One region of the Kitasatospora atroaurantiaca genome, then DNA from elsewhere that is predicted to be linked to it. Evidence: riboswitches for the same ligand, from Rfam matches in the RefSeq annotation. Region 1 holds a riboswitch; each other region holds the start of a gene.
The links. A riboswitch is a leader RNA that binds a small molecule or an ion and turns the genes downstream of it on or off. The one in region 1 is predicted to bind cyclic di-AMP.
Positions count from the first base shown of each region.

Region 1 (7,083 bases):
GTAGGTGGCGTCGTTGTAGCTGTCGTCCGAGTCCTTGCCGTTGTTGTACGCGTTGGAGGCGTCCCCGAAGTTCATGTGCATCCGCATGTCAATGACGCTCATGCCGGAGTACATGCTGTGGTCGGGGGCGTGGTAGAGGTTCCCGTTCAGGAAGGCGTTGGTGGACGTCGGCTGGGTGCCGGGGTCGTTGTCGGTGGTGTACTGCTGGACGGCGGCGGTGGCGTCGTCCGTGCTGTACGTGAACCGCTCCTTCCAGGTGTAGTACTGGGCGGACTGGTTGGCCGAGCCGCGGTTCCACTTGTCGTTGACGAAGGCGCCGACCTCGCCGAAGACGAAGAAGTCCGCCGCCTTCGCCGCGCCGAACTTCGCGCTGACCTCGCTGTAGATGGCCGGCAGGAAGTGCCGGTTCCAGGTGACCCGGGGGATGTGCACGGCAGTGTCGATCCGGAAGCCGTCCACGCCCATGTCGATGTACTTGTTGTAGGCGCCGATCAGGTAGTTCTGGACGACCGGGTTCTCGGTGTTGAAGTCCGCCAGGTCCTCGTGGATCCAGCAGCTCCGCGCGTCCTCGCCCTCCCAGTTGCCGATCCAGCACTGGTGGTAGAGCGCCTTCGGGAACATTCCCGAGGTCGGGTTGGGCCACTGGCAGTTGTAGACGGTGTAGCCCTCGGCGCTCTTGCCGCCGGTCGGCACACCCCAGTTGACGCAGGTGTTCCCGGCCGGCTCGGCCGTCGACCAGAGGTCACCGTTGTAGTAGGACTTGCCGGAGACCGGGTCGACGGTCAGGCCGTCGTACTCGAAGCCGGCGTTCGGCGCGTCGTAGTACCAGCTCCACTGCGCGTCGCGGACGCCGTACACGGTGGGTGTGAAGAGGCCCTTGGCACCCCAGCGGGAGCTGTGGTTGTAGACCACGTCCTGGTAGATCTTGATGCCCTTGGCGTGGGCCGCGTTGATCAGGTCCTGGTACGAGGCGCCGGCCGACTCCAGCCGCGGGTCCACCCGGTAGAAGTCGTAGCCGTGGTAACCGTGGTAGTCGTAGTCCGAGCGGTTGAGGACGACCGGGGTGATCCAGATGGCGGAGAAACCGAGGCCCTTGACGTAGTCCAGCTTCTGGACCAGGCCCTTGAAGTCGCCGCGGAACATCGGGTCGTTGTTGGCCGCGTTGCCGGACTTGACGTCCTGGCTGCCGCCGCGGTTGTTGCTGCTGTCACCGTCGTTGAAGCGGGCGGTGAGGACGAAGTAGATCGGGTCCTTGCGCGGGTCGCCGCCCAGCGGTGTGCCGCCCGGGGCGGCCGGGGGAGCCGTCCCGGTGGTGGCGCAGCCCGCTGCGCTCGCCGCGGAGAGGTTGCCCGCCGCGTCCAGGGCCTTGACGGTGTAGCAGTAGAAGGTGGTCGCCTCCAGGCCGCTCTCCGAGTGGACGGTGGAGGCGGTGTTGACCACCGAGGTGCCCTTGGTGCCGCCGGTGCGGGTGATCTGGTAGCCGGTCACGCCGACGTTGTCGGTGGCGGCGTTCCAGGTCAGCACCACGGAGGTGTTGGTGGCGCTCGCGGCGACGGCGGTGGGGGCGGTCGGCGCGGTGGTGTCGGGGACGACGGCTGCACAGGGGTCGGTGGCGTTCGCCGTGACCACCTTGTCCTTGACGGTGTTGTTGCCGCTGCCGAGCCGGTAGTTGGCGCTGTTGTTGTTGTCCCAGACGCCGTTGCCGTTGTTGAAGGTGGCCTGCCAGGTGGTGGCGGTGCCCAGGTCGACGGTCCTCCTCACCCAGCCGGTGCAGGCGGCGTCCATCCCGACACCGGGCGCGGTGGTCCAACTGCCGCCGGTGGGAGCCCAGTGGAGATTGACGGTGGACCAGCCGACGGTGGCGGTGGAGTACCAGACGGTGGCGGCGGTGCCGGTCGGCGGAGTGGTGGTACCGCACGGGTCGCTGTGGGCGACCACCCCGTCCTTGACGCTGATCAGGTCGGTGCCGAGCTGGTAGTTGGCACCGCTGTTGTTGTCCCAGGTGCCGGAGCCGTTGTTGAAGGTGGCCTGCCAGCTCGTGGCGGTGCCGAGACTGACGGTCAGCTTGACCCAGTTGGTGCAGGCTGCGGTCATCAGGGTGCCGGGCGCGGTGGTCCAACTGCCGCCGGTGGGAGCCCAGTGCAGGTAGTACGCCGGCCAGTTCCCGGTCGCCGTCCAGTAGAAGACGGTGGCCGAGGCGGGGGTGGCCGCCGCGCAGGGGTCGGTCGTGCTCACGACGCCGCCCGAGACGGCGCTGATGCCGCTGCCGAGCTGGTAGTTGGCGCCGCCGTTGTTGTCCCAGGTGCCGGAGCCGTTGTTGAAGGTGACGGCGAGCGAGGTGGCCGTACCCAGGTCGATCGTCTTCTTGTACCAGCCCGTACAGGCCGCCTCCATCGCCACGCCGGGGGCGGTGGTCCAGCTGCCGCCGGTGGGCGCGTAGTGGATGTCGACGGTGGTCCAGCTCGTGGCGGGCTTGTAGTAGACGGTCGCGCTGGTGGCCGCGTGCGCGGCGACGGTGTGCAGCAGGGTGGCCACCAGCCCGGCCACGGCGGTCAGCACCGCCAGCAGCGGGTGGCGGCGCCTGTGCCGGGCCCTGCGACGTGGTGCGTGGTCCACGGGGGGACTCCTCGGAGCGGGCCGCGCGGGGGAGCGGCCTGTCGGGTGGGGGTGAGGAGCGAGGTCCCGACGGCAGCACAAGTCACTGCAACCACTTGCAGATCCTGCGGCGCATACGGCCGTCGGGCGTGCTCCATGAGGCTTGCCACGCCCCGGTTTGCCGGGATTTCCGACGGGCAGGGCGGCCAGAGCTGACGCTCTGTCTTGCGCAAGGATCTGCAAGATGTTTCAGGAGGGTACTAGTCCGTAAATCCGGCGTAAAGAGTTCGCGCCCACGGCCTGTGAGGGACGTCTCATTGTCCGAGTACGGTCGATCTGCCTAGCCTGCACGGGATGTCCGCTTTGCGCGGACCCTGCCCGTCGGGACGCCGAGTCCTGTCCACCCGACGGCGGGCACTCGAGCACCGAACACGGACAGGAGCGGGGGAACCAGGTCAGTCTGCCGTGCCCCCGCGCCTGTCCAGGCGTGGGGATGCGGCTCGGGGTGAAGCCGTCCTGCGGGCGGCCGGGCTTCCTCAGGGCCCGAACCCGACAGCTCACCTCGCAGGCGTCGCAGAGGACTCCCGACATGCGCATTTCTGCCACCCCTGCGCGCCTCGGCGCGATAGCCGGCGCCGCCGCGCTGGTCACCGTGCCGCTGGTCGGCCAGGCGAGCGCCGCCACCGGCGTCACCCAGGACCGCCTCACACCCACCTCGATGGCCGCCGGTACGGCCGCCCGGGCCGGGCTCACGGTCCACTCCACCACCTGCTTCACGGCCAAGACGCTCGGCGTCGCCGTCCGTGACGCGGCCGGCCACAACCTGGACTTCCCCGGCTCGGCACACGACATCCGGATCTGCCCGAGCGGTGTCTCGATCACCACCGGCAGCCGCACCCTGCCGGCCGGCTCCTACACCGAGTTCGGCGCCTGGCAGGACTACAACGGCGGCTGGCACAACCTCGCCAAGAAGACGCTGACGGTCTCCGGTACGGCCTCCGCTCCGGCCCCGGCCCCTGCCCCGGCCCCGGCCCCTGCCCCGGCCCCGGCCCCTGCCCCGGCCCCTGCCCCGGCTCCGGCCCCCGCTCCGGCCCCGGCTCCCACGCCGACTCCCGCTCCGGCCCCGCCGACCACGGGCACCGCCTCGCCGGTCCCCGGCAAGTCGCTGACCTGGTCCGACGAGTTCAACAGCAGCATCGCCTGGGGCTCCACCTGGGTCGGCGACAAGAGCACCGCCTACCGCTACGGCAACCACAACCCGGACGACAACAAGCTGGACTGGCTGACCACCAGCGGCGTGAGCGTCGCCGACGGTGTCGCCACCTTCACCGCCAAGCCGTCCAGCCACACCCTGGAGAACGGCAAGCAGGCCTGGGACACCGGGCTGCTCACCACCGAGGGCTCCTCCCAGGGCTTCCAGGTCAAGACCGGCGACTACGCCGAGACCCGGGTGAAGCTGCCCACCGGCTCGGGCGCCTGGCCCGCGCTGTGGACCTGGAAGAACGGCAACGGGGAGATCGACTCCTTCGAGTACCACCCCGACAACCCGAACCTGCTGGAGCTGACCAACCACGTCAAGTCCGGCTCGAAGTACTACACCGACGCCAACGCCGTCGCCAAGGACCAGTGGGTGACCATCGGCACGTACTACGGCGCCACCTCGGTCGACTGGTACGTCAACGGCACCAAGGTGTTCTCGGACGGCACCGGCGTGGGCGCCGACTGGTCGGCGTACCTGATCCTCAACCTGTCGGTGGGTGCCGGCCAGTACCACCCCGCGCCCTCCGGCACCGCCCCGCTCAGCTTCGCCGCCGACTACGTGCGGGTCTACCGCTGACCCTCACCGGACGGTGATCGTGAACGCCGTGCCGTTGTCCGCCGGATGACGGTCGTCGACGCCGACCACCCTGACGTGCCCCTCGGCCACCGTGCCGGGGGGCACGTCGCGTCCCACCCGGACCGGGGCCAGCACGGTGGCCGTCCGCAGTGAGGGCAGTCCGGCCGGGAAGGCACAGCTCAGCACGTGCCCGCCGATGGACGCGGCGCAGGAGGTGGGGAAGTACGGGCCCTCGGCGGTGAACCCCGGCGGGAGGTCGATCAGCACGGTGAACGGCGAGGCGGTCCGGTCGGGGCCGCCGTTGGCGACGAAGCCGTGCACGGTGGTGGTGCCGCCGGGTGCGGCCGGGTCCGGGTCCAGTCGGACCACCCGCAGGTCGGAGTCGGACGGCGCCGCCATCGCCGTCACCGTGACGCATGCCACCAGTGCCGCCGTGGCGGCGGCGAGCCGGGTCGAGCCTCGGGTCAAGGTCCTCACCTGTCCACGTGTGGTCATCATCTGGCTACCCACTGTAGCGAGGTAGCCTGGATCTCCGGAGGTGAGGACGATGTCGGGACAGGTGTTGAGCGAGGTCAGTGCGCTGGTGGCCCCCGAGCGGGAGGCCGAGCTGGTCACGTCCTATCGGGAACTGGTGGCGGGCCCGCTGCCGGACGGGCTGATCCGCACCGAGCTGCTGCGCGGCCCGGGCCACCGCTGGCGGGTGCAGAGTCTGTGGCGTGACCGGGCCGCCCTGGAGGCCGTCCGGTCGAATCCGAAGCTGGCCGCAGCGCCCCGGCTCTTCGCCGACGTGGGCGCCGAGCCGGAGCTGACGGTCTTTCAGGTGACGGCGTCCCAGATCGGCTCGCTGGCCCTGGACTGAGAGGCTCCACCGGCAGGCAGGGAGCTGAACGGTGGGCACCTGAGTAACCACAGCAGGGGCGCGTGGGGGCACGTCCCGGCCGAAGGCTGGGGGAGAACTGTGCGAGATCGGAAGGTGACGGCCTGAACCCTCCCGATTCGCGCAGTTCCCCGCGCCCCTGGACAGTGCAACTGGCTGCGGTGCCTACCTGTGGCGGAGCCTGCCGCTCAGGGTGCGAGGACCTGGCCGAGCCGCGCCGCGATATGACGCATCACCGGCACCAGACCGGCACTGCCCGCCTGCGCCTCCAGTGCCCGGATACGGGCCTCCGGACCGGACACCGACAGGGCGGTCGGCGTCGGCGCGCCCGGCACGGCCACGGCGATGCAGCGTACGCCGATCTCCTGCTCCTGGTCGTCGACCACGTACCCGGACTCGCGGGCGCGGGCCAGCTGGGCGAAGAGCTGCTGCGTGTCGGTCACGGTGTACGGCGTGTGGGCCTGGAGCGGCTGGTTGCCGAGCACGGCACGCGCCTCGTCCTCGGGCAGCTGGGCGAGCAGCGCCTTGCCGACACCGGTGCAGTGCGGCTGGACCCGCCGCCCCACCTCGGTGAACATCCGCATCGAGCGCCGCGACTGGACCTGGCCGACGTAGACCACCTCGCCGCCCTCCAGGACGGCCAGGTTGGCGGTCTCGCCGGTGGCCTCCATCAGCTCGGCCAGGTACGGCCGGGCCCAGCTGCCGAGCAGCCGGCCCGAGGTCTCGCCGAGCCGGATCAGCCGGGGGCCCAGGGTGTAGCGCCGGGCTGTGTCCTGCCGCACATACCCCTGCTGGACGAGGGTACGAATCAGGCGGTGGATGGTGGGCATCGGCAGGCCGGAGGTGGTCGACAGCTCGCTCAGGGTGGCCACGCCGCCCGAGTCGGCCAAGGCCTCCAGCAGCTGAAAGGCGCGCTCGACGGACTGTACGCCGCCGGTGGCGCGCTCGGTCCCTGTGGGTGCTGCGGCGGGGGTGCTGGACACCGGCGTTCCCTTCGCTGTCGGAGGAGGAGTAGAGTCCCAGCGATCTACCTCAACAAAGCGTTGAAATTCTGTATCGCGGAAACTAGTCTCCACCTTACAGAACCGAACCCGTCAGTAGGCGGGTTCAGATCAAGGAAGTTCCCACCGGAGCTCCCTTTGAAGGCTCAACCGTCCAAGGAGTGTCCTGCCCATGGCTGCAGATCAGGGACCCGTCGGCGCTTCTCCCGCCGCTCCGGTCGTCACTGTCGCCGGTCCGCGCGTCCCCCGCGCCGAGGAGGTGCTCACCCCGGAGGCGGTCGCCTTCGTCGTCGGCCTCCACCGCGCCTTCGAAGGTCGCCGGCAGGAGCTCCTGACCCGACGAAAGACGCGCCGCGCCGAGATCGCCAAGGCGGGCACGCTCGACTTCCTCCCCGAAACGGCCGCCGTCCGCGAGGGTGACTGGAAGGTCGCCGAGGCCCCCCGCGCACTGCAGGACCGCCGGGTCGAGATCACCGGCCCCACCGACCGCAAGATGGTCATCAACGCGCTGAACTCGGGTGCGAGGATCTGGCTCGCCGACTTCGAGGACGCCACCGCCCCCACCTGGGAGAACGTGGTCAGCGGTCAGGTCAACCTGATCGACGCCTTCGAGGGCCGGATCGACTTCACCTCCTCCACCGGCAAGGCGTACACCCTCAAGCCGGCCCCGGAGCTTGCCACCGTCGTGGTCCGCCCGCGTGGCTGGCACCTCGACGAGAGCCATGTGCTGGTCGACGGCGCCCCGATCGCCGGCGCCTTCCTCGACTTCGGCC
Region 1 covers NZ_VIVR01000001.1:6,366,279-6,373,361, forward strand. Annotated here, with positions in the region: gene FB465_RS28615 (carbohydrate binding domain-containing protein) at 1-2,616, opposite strand, end outside; cyclic di-AMP (ydaO/yuaA leader) riboswitch at 3,009-3,181, shown strand; gene FB465_RS36390 (glycoside hydrolase family 16 protein) at 3,185-4,432, shown strand; gene FB465_RS28630 (hypothetical protein) at 4,436-4,900, opposite strand; gene FB465_RS28635 (antibiotic biosynthesis monooxygenase) at 4,980-5,291, shown strand; gene FB465_RS28640 (IclR family transcriptional regulator) at 5,498-6,292, opposite strand; gene aceB (malate synthase A) at 6,483-7,083, shown strand, end outside.

Region 2 (7,083 bases), 5.8 Mb from region 1:
ACAGCCTGTCCCCGATGATCGACATCGGTCAGGTCGAGGGTGGTTTCGTGCAGGGAGCGGGCTGGCTGACGCTCGAGGACCTGCGCTGGGACGCCAGTGACGGGCCGAACCGCGGCCGGCTGCTGACGCAGGCCGCGAGCACCTACAAGCTGCCGAGCTTTTCGGAGATGCCCGAGGAGTTCAACGTCACGCTTCTGGAGAACGCAACCGAAGAGGGCGCGGTATACGGGTCCAAGGCGGTGGGTGAGCCTCCGCTGATGCTGGCGTTCTCGGTGCGAGAAGCGTTGCGGCAGGCCGCCGCCGCCTTCGGGTCGAGCGGGGTCAGCGTCGAGTTGGCCTCGCCCGCGACGCCGGAGGCGGTGTACTGGGCGATCCAGGCGGCTCGCCAGGGCGATGTCTCCCGGAACGGTCACGCCCGCAACGGGTTTGCCACCAACGGCCACGCTGGAAACGGGCACGTCGCCAACGGCAGGATCCAAACCGATGCAAAAGCGCTGAGCGGTGCCTGACATGACGTGGGTCGCCGCGGTGGCACGGTTGCGAGCACGCCGGGAGTCCGGCGTGCTGGTGACCGTCGCGACCGTGCGCGGCCATGCGCCGCGCGACGCCGGTGCGAAACTCGTTGTGGGGCAGACCGAGACGTGGGGCTCGATCGGTGGCGGCAATGTCGAGGCCGTCGCGATCGACCGGGCGCGGGAGATGATCGCCGCGTCCAAGCCTGAGCCGGAGCTGATTGATTTCGCCCTGAACGACAAGGTGGTCAACCAGCATGGCGTGCAGTGCTGCGGCGGCATGGTCTCGGTGCTGCTCGAACCGCTGCCGGCGGTACGAGCGGTGGCAATCTTCGGCGTCGGGCACGTCGGGCTGGAACTGGCGCGCATCCTGGCACGTCAGGACCTCGACCTCCATCTGATCGACACCCGCTCCGACATCCTCACCGAGGAGCGGCTCGACGTGCTGGCAGACGCGGTGGCGCAGGTGACCGTGCATCACACGCCGCTGCTGCCCGAGGAGGTGCTGGCGGAGTTGCCGCGCGGCACCCACATCCTGATCATGACCCATGATCACGCCGAGGACGCCGCTCTGTGCGACGCCGCCTTGCGCACAACCCATCTCGGCTCCATCGGGCTGATCGGGTCGGCGGCCAAGTGGGTGCGGTTCCGCAAACGCCTCGCCACCGAGGGCGGTCACGACGAGGCCACCATCGATCGGATCAAGACCCCGATCGGGCTGGCCGACATCACCGGCAAGGATCCCGCGACAATTGCCGTGAGCGTCGCTGCCGATTTGCTGCGCACCTTCGAAACCGAAGGATGCTGACTCTCCAACCGGATCGACAGGGGTGCCCCGCGCTCGTGCGAACGCACAGGTGCGGGGCGCCCTTTCGACACGACCATGCCCGTCACTTCAACAGGCATCGGCCCCGGTGCGGCAGGCCCTGGACTCCTGGGCTGCGACAGACCGACCTGCCGGCAACAGACCCGCCGTGAGGGAGCCGAACCACCTCCGGCCTGGTCCGCGGTCACCTGAAGAAGACCGCTCTCGCTGGCGCAAGCTCCCGCCCGGCCGGATCGCCCTTATCGTCCTCGCTGTCCTCGCCACGACCAGCGGCTCTCCGATATGGCTCCAAGCGATCAACGACATGCGTAGATCGTGCCAAAAGGGGACATAGGTGGCGCGTTTTGCGTGTCTCTGGTGGCCCGGGGTTGTGATTCGAGCGCGCATCTGCCTAGGGTCACCGGCATCCGCCCAGAAGCGGAATCAACTTCTCCGGAACGCCGAGTCCTGCCGCCGGAGAGGTCTGGACGCAACAGAACGCACCACGGTAGGAGCGGGGGACCCAGGTAAGTCGCCGCAAGCGCGCCCAGCGCCTTCGCGGCTAGGGGTGAAGCCGTGCCTCCGCGCGGCCGGGCAACTCCAGCCCGAACCCGACAGCTCACCTCGTAGGCGTGGGAGAGGAATACTCCTTCATGCTGTCCGGAACCGGTCGTCATCGCCGTCCCCGTCAGACCTCTGCCAAACGCCTTGTCGCCGCGGCCACCGTGACCGGTGTGGGGGCCACCCTGCCGGTCATCGCCACCGGTGCCGCCAGCGCGCACGCCCTGGCCCCCGCCCGTGCCACCAGTGTTCAGACCGCCGCCCCCGCCCCTGTCGTGGCGCAGGCCCAGGAGACCGCTCCGGTTGCGCTGCAGGCGGCTGCTCCCGCGACGTACACCGTGGCCAGCGGTGACTGCCTGTCCAGGATCGCTGTCGGCCACCACGTGCAGGGTGGCTGGCAGAAGCTCTACGAGCTGAACAGGAGCACCCTGACCAAGGGGCCCGACCTGATCTTCCCGGGTCAGAAGCTGGTGCTCTCCGCAGCCGCTCCGGCCACGGCCACGCCGGCGTCTGCGAAGCCGGCGGCCCCGGCAGCGCCTGCCGCGAAGCCCGCTGTGCCGACGTCGAGGCCCGCCGCCCAGATCAGCTATTCCGCCGGTTCGATCCAGGCCCTTGCTGCCTCCGTCGTTCCGGCCGACCAGTTCGCCTCGTTCAGCCAGATCATCAGCCACGAGAGCGGCTGGAACGTTCACGCCACCAACCCGTCCTCGGGCGCCTACGGCCTGGCCCAGGCGCTGCCGGGCTCCAAGATGGCCTCGACCGGCTCGGACTGGCGCGACAACCCGGTGACCCAGATCAAGTGGGCGCTGGACTACATGAACAGCCGCTACGGCAGTCCCAACGCCGCCTGGGCGTTCTGGCAGACCCATCACTGGTACTGATCGGCAGCGAGCCGAGCCTGTCCGGAGGTGCAGATGCGGTCGGTGTGTTGCGACGTCCGAGCACGGGGCCGGGGCGGTCGTCGGCCTGACCCGGGTCAGTACGGCGTGGTGCACCTGGTGGTCCGGACGTCGGGCCGGTCCGCCGGCCCGCCCGTGGCGCACGATGGTGAGCAGGGCGGTGGTCACGGCGGGAGTGGCGGCGGTGACGTAGCCGTACGGCACCCGCGCGGTGCCGGCAACCGTCTTCCGCGGGCGACCCCATGAGCGCTCGACCTTCAAATCCGCCTGAAGCAGCGTCAGTTGCCGGCCGTCAGCGGGGTGGTCCATGCCGCACTGCCGGCGTGCCGCGCTCATGCGATTCTTGCGTGCCCGGCAGGGCAGCGCAGGCGGCCCGGCTGTCAGCCGCGAAGGCCCTCGAGATCCGCCACGGCCATTCCCGGGATCGGCCGTCACACAGTTCGACGAACCCGCCCCGCCCGGCGGCACGCAGCGCGCCAGGCGGACCTTTCCAACGGAGCATTGCCCAAAACGCCTGGCGCCCGGGCGGACGCACCGCTACCACCACATAGTCAGCACCTGCCGGGGACCGCGAGCCGCAGACCGGCACCCGGAATCGTCGCCCCGTCGATGGGGCATCGCCGAATTCGACTACCAGAGGGTAAATCAGATGATCATGGGACACCGCCGTGCCCTTAAGGCGCTCGCACTGGCCGCCACGCTGTCCACGGCTGTCATGGGATACCAAGCCACCATTCAGCCGGCCGCAGCTGCCGCATCCAACGTCACCATCGATTTCTCCACGGCCATCGGGCAAGTCAATCCGAACGCCTTCTCGGGAACCATTTCCACCTACGGTCAGAGCGGCGGCAGCGTCGTTGCCGCCGCGAAACAGCGCACCAAGCTGAAAAGCTTGGGCCTGTCCACCTACCGGGTGCCGCTGCAGTGGAACGGCGGCACTATCATCTCCTCGGCCGGCGGCGGCCCGACGAACATCTCAGGCGACCAGTGGGTGGACAGCATCGTTGCTTCCGGCGGCACCCCGAAGATCGTCCTTGGCGGGTCAAGTGACGACAACTTCACCCCGTCGGACGGCGCGAACATGGTGAACCACTTCAAATCGGAAGGGAAGCCGGTCGGCTACTGGGTGATCGGCAATGAGCCGAACAACGCCGGCATGAGCATCGGCACCTATTGCCAGCTGTTCAACAGCACTGTCTCCGCGATGAAAGCCGTCGATCCTACGATCAAGGTCGCCGGGCCCGCGTGGTCGTACTTCAACGCATCTGATCTCCAGAGCTTCCTGAACTGCGCAGGCAACTCCGTGGACATTGTCGACTACCACCACTACGCGATGGGCAGCACCTTCCTCGACAACGCCACCGCACTGTCCCAGACGGTGAGTTACGAGGACGAGATCACCCAGATCCGCAACATGATCAACGCCACCGTTCCCGCCCGCGCGGGCCAGATCGGTATCCAGGTCGGTGAGTACAACTGGTCCTGGCGTACAGCAGACGGCTACCCCGGCGCCTATCAGGGCGACGACCGCTTCTACCAAGCCGTCGACACCGTGTGGGGCGCCTCAGTGCTCGGCCACATCACCCGCGCAGGCGGCATCGGTCACCAGTACGCGGACCAGAACGGTGCCCTCGGCGAGACCTTCGAGAAGTCCGCCGATGCCACGCACTTCGGCATGCAGGTCAACGACCCCATGCCGATCTACTGGGGCACGCTGATGTTCTCCGGCGGATCAATGTTCCGGCCGTTCGGCCCGTCGCTGGTGCAGGCCTCGACGTCACTGCCGAACGTGGAGGTCTACGCCTCCTCGGGGCCGGGCAACGTCGTGCTGATCAACAAGGATCCGAGTGCCACCCGGACCGCGGTCATCCAGACCACGGGCCTCACCTCGGGTACGGCCGACGTATGGCAGACCAACCCCAACGCCCCGTTCGCCAGTCCGACCAAGAGCACCGCCGGCATCACGGACGGCCAGACACAAGTGACCCTGCCCCCGTACTCGGTCACCACCCTCATCATGCCCTCCGCGCCGACGCCGGCCTCCACGCCCACGTCCACGCCCGCGCCTTCCTCCACCCCCACGCCCACGCCCACGCCCACGCCTGCCCTCACCCCGACCGCCACCCCCACGCCGACCCCCACCCCCACGCCGCAGCCCCGACGTAGGCACTGGGGTCATGGCGGCGGCAGCGGCATCTGAGGTTCCCTTCCGAGGGTCCGACACGAAAATGGAGGGAACGACGCAGGTCAGACGGTTGCGATGGGACATCCAGGAGGCGGGGCGCTCGGTCGTCCGGCGTGCTCCAGTTCGGAGAACAGGCGGCGGTGAGGAAGAGGACTGCACCGGCCGCGTCGATCACGGTGTAGCGGTCGGGGTCCAGTAGGTGGCGAACGATGGCGCCACGGATGAGGCCGGCGCCGACGAAGCGTCTGACCCGACGCGGTGGTCCGGCACCGGCACAGGCTGCGTACCCCGGGCCCCGGCAGGTGGGGAATACCCCCCGGGGGTACTGAGTTGGAACGGGTGAGCAACCACGGAGACGCGCACGGGGAGGGCACCATGGACCAGCACGGCGGACATGAGCACAGCCGGCACGAGCACCACCACAGCAGTCACGCGGCCCCCGGGGGCGACAGCGGTTGGCGCACCGCCGCGCAGGCGACCCTGCACTGCCTGACCGGATGCGCGATCGGTGAGATCCTCGGCATGGTCATCGGGACCGCGCTCGGTCTGCACAACGGGGCCACCGTCGTGCTGTCCATTGCGCTGGCTTTCGTCTTCGGATACGGGTTGACCATGCGCGGCGTCCTGCGGGTCGGCCTCGACCCGCGTCAGGCGTTCAAGGTCGCCCTGGCGGCGGACACCGTCTCCATCGTCGTCATGGAGATTGTCGACAACGCCTTCATGGTCGCCGTCCCGGGTGCGCTGGATGCGGGGCTGACCCAGGCCCTGTTCTGGATCTCCCTCGCGGCCTCACTGGTCATCGCCTTCACGGTGACCGTGCCGGTCAACCGCTGGCTGATCGCACGTGGCCGGGGGCATGCGGTCGTCCATGCGTACCACCACTGAGCAGCCTCGCCTAATGGGACTTGCTGAGTCGTAGAGACTCGGTGCCGCAGCGCCAGCAGGTGAGCACTCTCTTCGCCGGAGCCATTGCGAGTTCTGGGGTCAGACCGTGCCCCTGCTGGTCGGCCGGAAGGCCATGACCGCTGATGGGGTGGCGTGCCCGCCGAGATGAGCGTGAGCACTGGATCCATTAGGCCGCGTGCCGTGTCTTCCGCGGGCTGCACGCCAGTGGAGTACCTGACCAGGGGAGGAAGACTTGCTGCTGATCGGCGACGACTGGGCCGAGGACCATCACGACGTCGAGGTTCAGGCCCCGGACGGCCGCAGGCTGGCGACCGCGAGGCTGCCAGAGGGCGCGGAAGGCATGGCCAAGCTCCACGAACTCGTGGCCAAGCACGCGGGCGAGGACCCCGATCCGGCCGATGTGGTCGTCGGTATCGAGACGGACCGGGGCACGTGGGTGCAGGCCCTGCTCGCCGCCGGCTACCAGGTCTACGCGATCAACCCCCGGCAGGTCGCCCGCTTCAAGGAGCGGTACGGCACCTCCGGAGCAAAGAGCGACAAGGGCGACGCCCATGCCCTGGCCGACATGGTCCGCATCGACCGCGACCAGCTACGACCCATCGCCGGCGACAGCGACCAGGCCCAGGCTGTCAAGGTCGTCACCCGCGCCCACCAGACCCTGATCTGGGAACGCACCCGCACCTTCCAGCGGCTCCGCAGCACGCTGCGCGAGTACTTCCCCGCCGCCCTGGCCGCCTACGCGTCCCTGGAACTGACCAGCACCGACGCACTGGAACTGCTGATCAAAGCACCCACACCACAGACGGCGGCGAAGCTGACCCGCACCCAGATCTCCGCTGTCCTCGCCCGCGCCCGCCGGCACAACCGGGACCAGAAGGCCGGCGCCATCCAGGCCGCACTGCGCGAGAAGCAGCTGGAGCTGCCCGAGCCGGTCACGGCCGCCTACGCGGCCGCCACCACTGCCCACGCCCGGCTCCTGATCGCCCTCAACGAGCAGATAGCCGCGATGGAAGAGCAGGTGAGGGCGCATTTTCTCGCGCACCCGGACGCTGAGATCTACCTCTCCATGCCCGGTATCGGAGAGATCACCGGTGCCCGGGTGCTCGCCGAGTTCGGGGACGACCCCACCCGCTACACCTCCGCCAAGGCCCGCAAGAACTACGCCGGCACCAGCCCGGTCACACGGGCCTCCGGCAAGAGCCACACCGTCCAGGC
Region 2 covers NZ_VIVR01000001.1:593,930-601,012, reverse strand. Annotated here, with positions in the region: gene xdhB (xanthine dehydrogenase molybdopterin binding subunit) at 1-509, shown strand, start outside; gene xdhC (xanthine dehydrogenase accessory protein XdhC) at 511-1,320, shown strand; cyclic di-AMP (ydaO/yuaA leader) riboswitch at 1,807-1,965, shown strand; gene FB465_RS37400 (LysM peptidoglycan-binding domain-containing protein) at 2,052-2,759, shown strand; gene FB465_RS02735 (GH39 family glycosyl hydrolase) at 3,427-4,977, shown strand; gene FB465_RS02730 (DUF4396 domain-containing protein) at 5,338-5,847, shown strand; gene FB465_RS02725 (IS110 family RNA-guided transposase) at 6,101-7,083, shown strand, end outside.
Region 2: linked by a shared signal. The riboswitch ahead of FB465_RS37400 (LysM peptidoglycan-binding domain-containing protein) and the one ahead of FB465_RS36390 (glycoside hydrolase family 16 protein) in region 1 are both predicted to bind cyclic di-AMP.

Region 3 (7,083 bases), 1.7 Mb from region 1:
GGGAGTCGCAGCAGCTGCGGCTGAACCGGCTCTACCCGCGCAGCCAGGTGAAGGCGGCGGCCCAGCAACTGCTGGTGCCGCGGCCGAGCACCGGCCGGATCGGCGGCAAGCCGCTGGTCGGGCGTGAACTGCTCACCTGGTGCACGGAGTTCCTCACCACGATGTTCGACGACCTGGCGGGATCGAAGAAGTAGCGTGCAGCCAGCGGACGGCGGTCTCGGGCTCAAGTGCCCGGGGCCGCCGTCCTGCTGTCGCGGCCGCCGGACACCGAACCGGCGGAGACCGGCCATCGGCACACCCGTTCGGCGCAAGGTCTGGGCAAGGCGCTGCGCGGCTCCCTATTGTCGGTTCCCGTCGGGAGAACCCACCGGTCTCCCACAGCACCGGACACCGCACCCAGCCCCGCCCACGACTCGGAGGCCCCACGTGATCCGCACCAGCCCCGCCGCCCGCCGCACCCGCACCGCCGTCGGCGCCCTGCTCGCCGCGGCCGCCCTGACCGCGTGCAGCGGCGGTACGGCCCACCAGGGGGCGGCAGCCGTGGTCGGGGGCCGGCCGATCTCCATCGCCACCGTGGAGTCGAGGGTGGCCGAGCTGCGGACGGCCGCCGCCGCCCAGCCGGGCGGGCCGCGCACCGAACGGGCCGGGCTGATCAGGCGGACGGTCGCCGAGCTGGTGCTCAACCAGGTGGTGGCCCAGGCCCTCGCGGACCGCCGGATCACCGTCTCCGACGGGGAGATCGACCAGGCCCGGGACGCGGAGACCAGGATGCTCGGCGGCGAGAACGAGCTCCAGCGCGAGCTGCTGCTCAAGCAGAGCGTGCCCGCGGGCGACATCGACGCCTTCTACCGGCAGCAGCTGGGCATCCACAAGCTCGCCGCGGCCCAGGGGCAGGACGCCCGTACGGCCGAGGGCGACGCCGTGGTGCGGGCGGCGTTGGCCGAGGCCGGCACCAAGCTCAGGATCGAGGTCAACCCCCGCTACGGGCACTGGGACCCGAAGCAGGTCACCCTCACCGACACCGTCACCGAGTGGTTGCCCCAGACGGCCGTCGCGGCCTGACGGCAGCTCGCCGTTCCTCGCGGCGCCGCACCGCCCACCAGGTAGGTTCAAAGGTGTGGACACTCCGAAGCTGATCCTGCTCACCACCACCCACCGCGTCGCCCCCGGCCTGCTCTCCTGGCCCGCCTGGGAGGCCCTGCGAGGAGCGGCCCGTGTGCTGGCCGCCGACCCGGCGCACCCGCAGTTGCCCGCCGTCCGGCAGGCCGGTGTCGAGGTCGAGCTCGTCGAGCGCGGCACGGCCCCGGCACTCGCCCGCCGGCTGCTCGAGGCGGCGCCGGCACGCGCTCCCTACGGCTCGGGGCGCGCCGGTGCCGAAAGCGACGAGCGACAAGCGACCGACGAAGGAGGGAGTGCCGGAGCGAGGAGTGTCGGCGCCGGGTACGAGCGCCCGGAGGCGAGTGGGCGCGTAACAGTCTGGCTGGGCAGCCCCGACGGCGATCCGGGCCTTACCGACGCGCTGGCGCGGCTCGCCGTGGAGGAGGCGGGGCAGGTCCCCGAGATCGAGGTGCTGCCGGGCTCGTACGACCTGCCGGGCGCGCGGCTGCTCGACCTGGCCTCGGTGATGGACCGGCTCCGCTCGCCGGGGGGCTGCCCCTGGGACGCGGAGCAGACGCACGCCTCCCTGGTGAAGTACCTGGTCGAGGAGGCCTTCGAGCTGGTCGAGGCGATCGAGGAGGGCGACCGGGAGACCCTGCGGGAGGAGCTCGGTGACGTGCTGCTCCAGGTCTTCTTCCACTCCCGGATCGCCGAGGAGCACCCCGAGGACCCGTTCAGCATCGACGACGTGGCCGGCGACATCGTCGAGAAGCTGATGTACCGCCACCCGCACGTCTTCGGCGACGTCGAGGCCACCGAGTCCGCCGAGGTCGAGGCCAACTGGGAGCAGCTCAAGGCCGCCGAGAAGCAGCGCGAGTCGGTGCTGGACGGCGTTCCGGCCGGGCTGCCCGCCCTCGCGTACGCCGCCAAGCTGGTCTCGCGGGTCCGCCGGGCGGGCTTCACGGGCGTGCCGGACGCCCCGTACGAGCTGCCCGCCGAGCTGACCCCGGAGTCGGTGGGCACGCTGCTGCTCGCCGTGGCGCAGCGGGCGCACGACGCGGATGTGGATGTGGACGCGGCGCTCCGGGCGGCCGCGCGCGGCTACCGGAGCGCGGTGCGGGCGGCGGAGGGGCTCGATGCGGGGCTCGGGGAGGGCTGACGCTGCTGCGGGACGACCTCGCTGATCGCGTCTCCGACGAGGGCGAGCAGTTCGGCCAGCGGGTCGAGGTGGTCGGGCAGCTCGTCCAGCGAGACGATCCGCTCGCCGTCGGGCCCGGCCACGCAGAACAGGTCGATCGGGCCGATGTGCTTGCCCGCGGTGTCCACCAGCGCGGCCACGTCGCTGGGCTGGTGGACGTCGCTGCACACCCCGACCACCGGACAGCCGGGACGGTCGAGCTCGGCGGCCAGGTCCTCGGCAACACCCGGGTGCTGGTCGGCGATCAGCATCCCGGCCGCGCCCGCGGCGGCGAACCGGCGGGCCAGGTCGGCCCCCGATCCGCCGCTGAGTACCGCGATGACCACCACTGCCCCGGCTACTCGCATGGCCTGCTCCTCCTTCAGAGCTCTGTGGACGACACCGCACCGGCGCCCACCAAAGGCATATCGGAGGATCGTAGGCACGTAGCGACCCTCCGCAACAGCAATTACCCGCCAGGTGACCAGACTCACGCCTCCGCGGCACCGGTTACGGTCATGACATGCCGGAAACGCCCGATACCAGCCAGCCGGAACTCTTCACCTGGGAGTTCGCCGCCGACCCCTACCCCGCGTACGCATGGCTGCGCGAGCACGCTCCCGTGCACCGCACCACGCTGCCCAGCGGGGTGGACGCCTGGCTGGTCACCCGGTACGCGGACGCCCGGCAGGCGCTGGCCGACGGCAGGCTGTCCAAGAACCCCGCCCACCACAGCGAGCAGGCTCACCGCACCGGCCGGGTCGGTATCCCGGGCGAACGCCAGGCGGACCTGATGACGCACCTGCTGAACATCGACCCGCCGGACCACACCCGGCTGCGCCGGCTGGTCTCCAAGGCGTTCACCCCGCGCCGGGTGGCCGAGTTCGAGCCCCGGGTGCAGCAGCTCACCGACCGGCTGATCGACTCCTTCGCGGCCCGCGGCTCGGCCGACCTGATCCACGAGTTCGCCTTCCCGCTCCCCATCTACGCGATCTGCGACCTGCTGGGCGTCCCGCCGGAGGACCAGGACGACTTCCGGGACTGGGCCGGGATGATGATCCGACATGGCGGCGGCCCGCGCGGCGGGGTGGCCCGCGCCGTGAAGAAGATGCGGGCTTACCTCCTGGAGCTGATCCACCGCAAGCGGGCCGACCTCGGCGAGGACCTGATCTCCGGCCTGATCCGGGCGAGCGACCACGGCGAGCACCTGACCGAGAACGAGGCGGCCGCGATGGCCTTCATCCTTCTCTTCGCCGGGTTCGAGACCACCGTGAACCTGATCGGAAACGGACTTTTCGCCCTGCTCCGCCACCCGGAGCAGCGGGCCCTCCTCCAGGCCTCAGTCCAGCGCGGCGAGACCGGCCTGCTGGCCACGGCCGTCGAGGAACTGCTGCGCTTCGACGGCCCGGTGGAGCTTGCCACCTGGCGGTTCGCGACCCGGCCGCTGACCATCGGCGGTGTGGACATCCCGGTCGGCGACCCCGTCCTGGTGGTGCTCGCGGCGGCCGACCGCGACCCGGCCCGCTTCGCCGAGGAGAACACCCTCGACCTGGCCCGCAAGGACAACCCGCACCTGGGCTTCGGCCACGGCACCCACTACTGCATCGGTGCCCCGCTGGCCCGGTTGGAGGGCCAGGCCGCCCTGGCCACGCTGCTCACCCGCCTTCCCGACCTCCGACTCGCGGCGGACCCGGCGGACCTGCGCTGGCGCGGTGGCCTGATCATGCGCGGGCTCCGGGAGTTGCCGGTGTCGTTCACGGCCGTCTGACGGCGTGTTGACCGGCTCTGTCCAGCAACGATCCGAATACGCATCAATATGGACAAAGTTGGATCGTTTGTAGACGATCGGTGACGGACCGTAATTCCCTTGTGATGCAGGCGGTATGAGCTTGTGATCGGTGGGCTCATCTGTTTACTCTCCCTGAAGTTCGCAGCTGCGAACCCCGTGCGCGGAACGCCGAGTCCTGCCCGCCGCGCTGCCGGGACACCGACCAGACCCTTGGGCAGGGGCGGGGGACCCAGGTCAGTTGCCGTTCCCCCACGGCTTGGGGTGAAGCCGCCCACGCAGGACCGTTCCTGCGGCAGGCGGCCGGGCCACCTCCCGGTCCGAACCCGACAGCTCACCTCGCAGGCGTGCGGAGAGGGACGTCTTCATGCTCTTCACCGGTTCGGGCCGTCACCGCCGTCGTACGCAGACCGAGAAGGCCATCGCCGTCGCAGGCGTGGCCGGAGTCGGTCTCGCCATGCCGCTGCTCACCGCCACCGGCGCCCACGCCGCCCCCGTGTCGACCTGGGACAAGGTCGCCGAGTGCGAGAGCGGCGGCAACTGGAGCATCAACACCGGCAACGGCTTCTACGGCGGCCTGCAGTTCAGCAACAGCACCTGGAAGGCCTACGGCGGCGCCCAGTACGCCGCGCAGGCCCACCAGGCCAGCAAGGGCCAGCAGATCGCCGTCGCCGAGAAGGTGCTCGCCTCCCAGGGTCCCGGCGCCTGGCCCGTCTGCTCCGTCAAGGCCGGTCTGACCAAGGGCGGTTCGGCCGCCCAGGTCGACAGCGACAGTGCGGCCAGCGCCGCCGGCACCATCCAGGGTTCCAAGAAGGCCGGCGAGCAGGACGCCGCCCAGGCGCCCGTGGTCCCGGTCTTCCCCGGCAAGGCCGGTTACGACGAGGCCTCGGGCAAGTACTGGTACCAGAAGGACGGCAACTGGTACTGGACCAGCCACGAGGAGATCTACAACCAGTTCGCGCAGACCCCTGCCGCGACGCCGTCCACCCCGGCGACCCCGGCAGCCCCGGCGACCCCCGAGGTCACGATCCCTCAGGCGGTCCCGGTCCCGGTTCCTCCGGCGGCCCCGGCCCCGCAGGCCGCCCCCGTCCAGCAGAGCACGTCCGCGGTCGGCAACACTTACACCGTCGTGCCGGGTGACACCCTGTCGGACATCGCCCACGACCAGCACCTCTCGGGCGGCTGGCACAAGCTGTACGACGGCAACAGGTCGACCGTCGGGGGCAACCCGGACCTGATCCTCCCCGGCCAGGTGCTCCACCTCGGCTGAGACCGCGGCGTGGACCAGGGGGCGTTCCGGCGGCGGCCGGAACGCCCCCTTTCGCGGTCATTCAGGTGAACTACCGGCGAGTAGCCGGGCCACACGGTGAGACGGGGCCAAGGGCAGCGTGGCCCGGAGCGCCGGTGCGGTTAGGCTCTGGTCGTAACGACTCCGCAATCGTCCCCGCAGACTCCACCCCTGTCCGCAGGACCCTGCTTCCGCAAGGAGATGCTCGTGCCGTCCATTGATGTCGTCGTAGCCCGTGAGATTCTCGATTCGCGCGGCAACCCCACGGTCGAGGTCGAGGTCGGCCTCGACGACGGCAGCACCGGTCGTGCCGCTGTCCCGTCCGGCGCCTCCACCGGTGCCTTCGAGGCCCTTGAGCTGCGCGACGGTGACAAGAACCGCTACTTCGGCAAGGGCGTGGAGAAGGCCGTCCTCGCCGTCATCGAGCAGATCGGCCCGGAGCTGGTCGGCTACGACGCCACCGAGCAGCGCCTGATCGACCAGGCCATGCTCGACCTGGACGCCACCCCGGACAAGTCCTCGCTCGGCGCCAACGCGATCCTCGGTGTCTCCCTCGCCGTGGCGCACGCCGCCTCCGAGGCCAGCGACCTCCCGCTGTTCCGCTACCTGGGTGGCCCGAACGCGCACGTGCTGCCCGTCCCGATGATGAACATCCTCAACGGCGGTTCGCACGCGGACTCCAACGTGGACATCCAGGAGTTCATGATCGCTCCGATCGGCGCGGAGTCCTTCTCCGAGGCCGTCCGCTGGGGCGTCGAGGTCTACCACACCCTCAAGGGCGTCCTGAAGGAGCGCGGCCTCTCCACCGGCCTGGGCGACGAGGGCGGCTTCGCCCCGAACCTGGACAGCAACCGCGAGGCGCTGGACCTCATCACCGAGGCCATCAAGAAGGCCGGCTACGTGCCCGGCAAGGACGTCGCGCTGGCGCTGGACGTGGCCGCCTCCGAGTTCTACAAGGACGGCGCGTACCAGTTCGAGGGCAAGGCGCTCACCTCCGCCGAGCTGATCGACTACTACGCCGAGCTGGTCGCCGCGTACCCGCTGGTCTCCATCGAGGACCCGCTGGACGAGTCGGACTGGGACGGCTGGAAGGCCATGACCGACAAGCTCGGCGCCAAGGTCCAGCTGGTCGGTGACGACCTGTTCGTGACCAACCCGGAGCGCCTGGCCAAGGGCATCGAGACCGGCACCGCCAACGCGCTGCTGGTGAAGGTCAACCAGATCGGCTCGCTGACCGAGACCCTGGACGCCGTCGAGCTGGCCCAGCGCAACGGCTACCGCTGCATGATGTCGCACCGTTCCGGCGAGACCGAGGACGTCACCATCGCCGACCTCGCAGTCGCCACCAACTGCGGCCAGATCAAGACCGGCGCCCCGGCCCGCTCCGAGCGCGTCGCCAAGTACAACCAGCTGCTGCGCATCGAGGAGATCCTCGACGACGCCGCCGAGTACGCCGGGCGTGGCGCGTTCCCGCGGTTCCGCTTTGCGGACCAGTAAGCACGGCAAGTACGAGGGCTGACACACAGCTGTAGTACCGGTGCCCCGGCTCTCACCCCGTAGGGTGGGGCCGGGGCACCGGTGCGATCAGCAGGGGGTACGAGAGATGGCAAGGTGGAAGATCCCGGGCATGGCCGCGAGGCCGCGCTTCACCAGCCGGGCGACCGTCCTGGTGCTCGTCCTCTGCTCGCTCGTCGCGATCCTCGCGTACCCCACCCGGCAGTTCATCTCGCAGCG
Region 3 covers NZ_VIVR01000001.1:4,622,366-4,629,448, forward strand. Annotated here, with positions in the region: gene mfd (transcription-repair coupling factor) at 1-194, shown strand, start outside; gene FB465_RS21215 (SurA N-terminal domain-containing protein) at 427-1,062, shown strand; gene FB465_RS21220 (nucleoside triphosphate pyrophosphohydrolase) at 1,118-2,257, shown strand; gene FB465_RS21225 (SDR family NAD(P)-dependent oxidoreductase) at 2,200-2,643, opposite strand; gene FB465_RS21230 (cytochrome P450 family protein) at 2,799-4,043, shown strand; cyclic di-AMP (ydaO/yuaA leader) riboswitch at 4,255-4,423, shown strand; gene FB465_RS37550 (LysM peptidoglycan-binding domain-containing protein) at 4,429-5,331, shown strand; gene eno (phosphopyruvate hydratase) at 5,557-6,846, shown strand; gene FB465_RS21245 (FtsB family cell division protein) at 6,977-7,083, shown strand, end outside.
Region 3: linked by a shared signal. The riboswitch ahead of FB465_RS37550 (LysM peptidoglycan-binding domain-containing protein) and the one ahead of FB465_RS36390 (glycoside hydrolase family 16 protein) in region 1 are both predicted to bind cyclic di-AMP.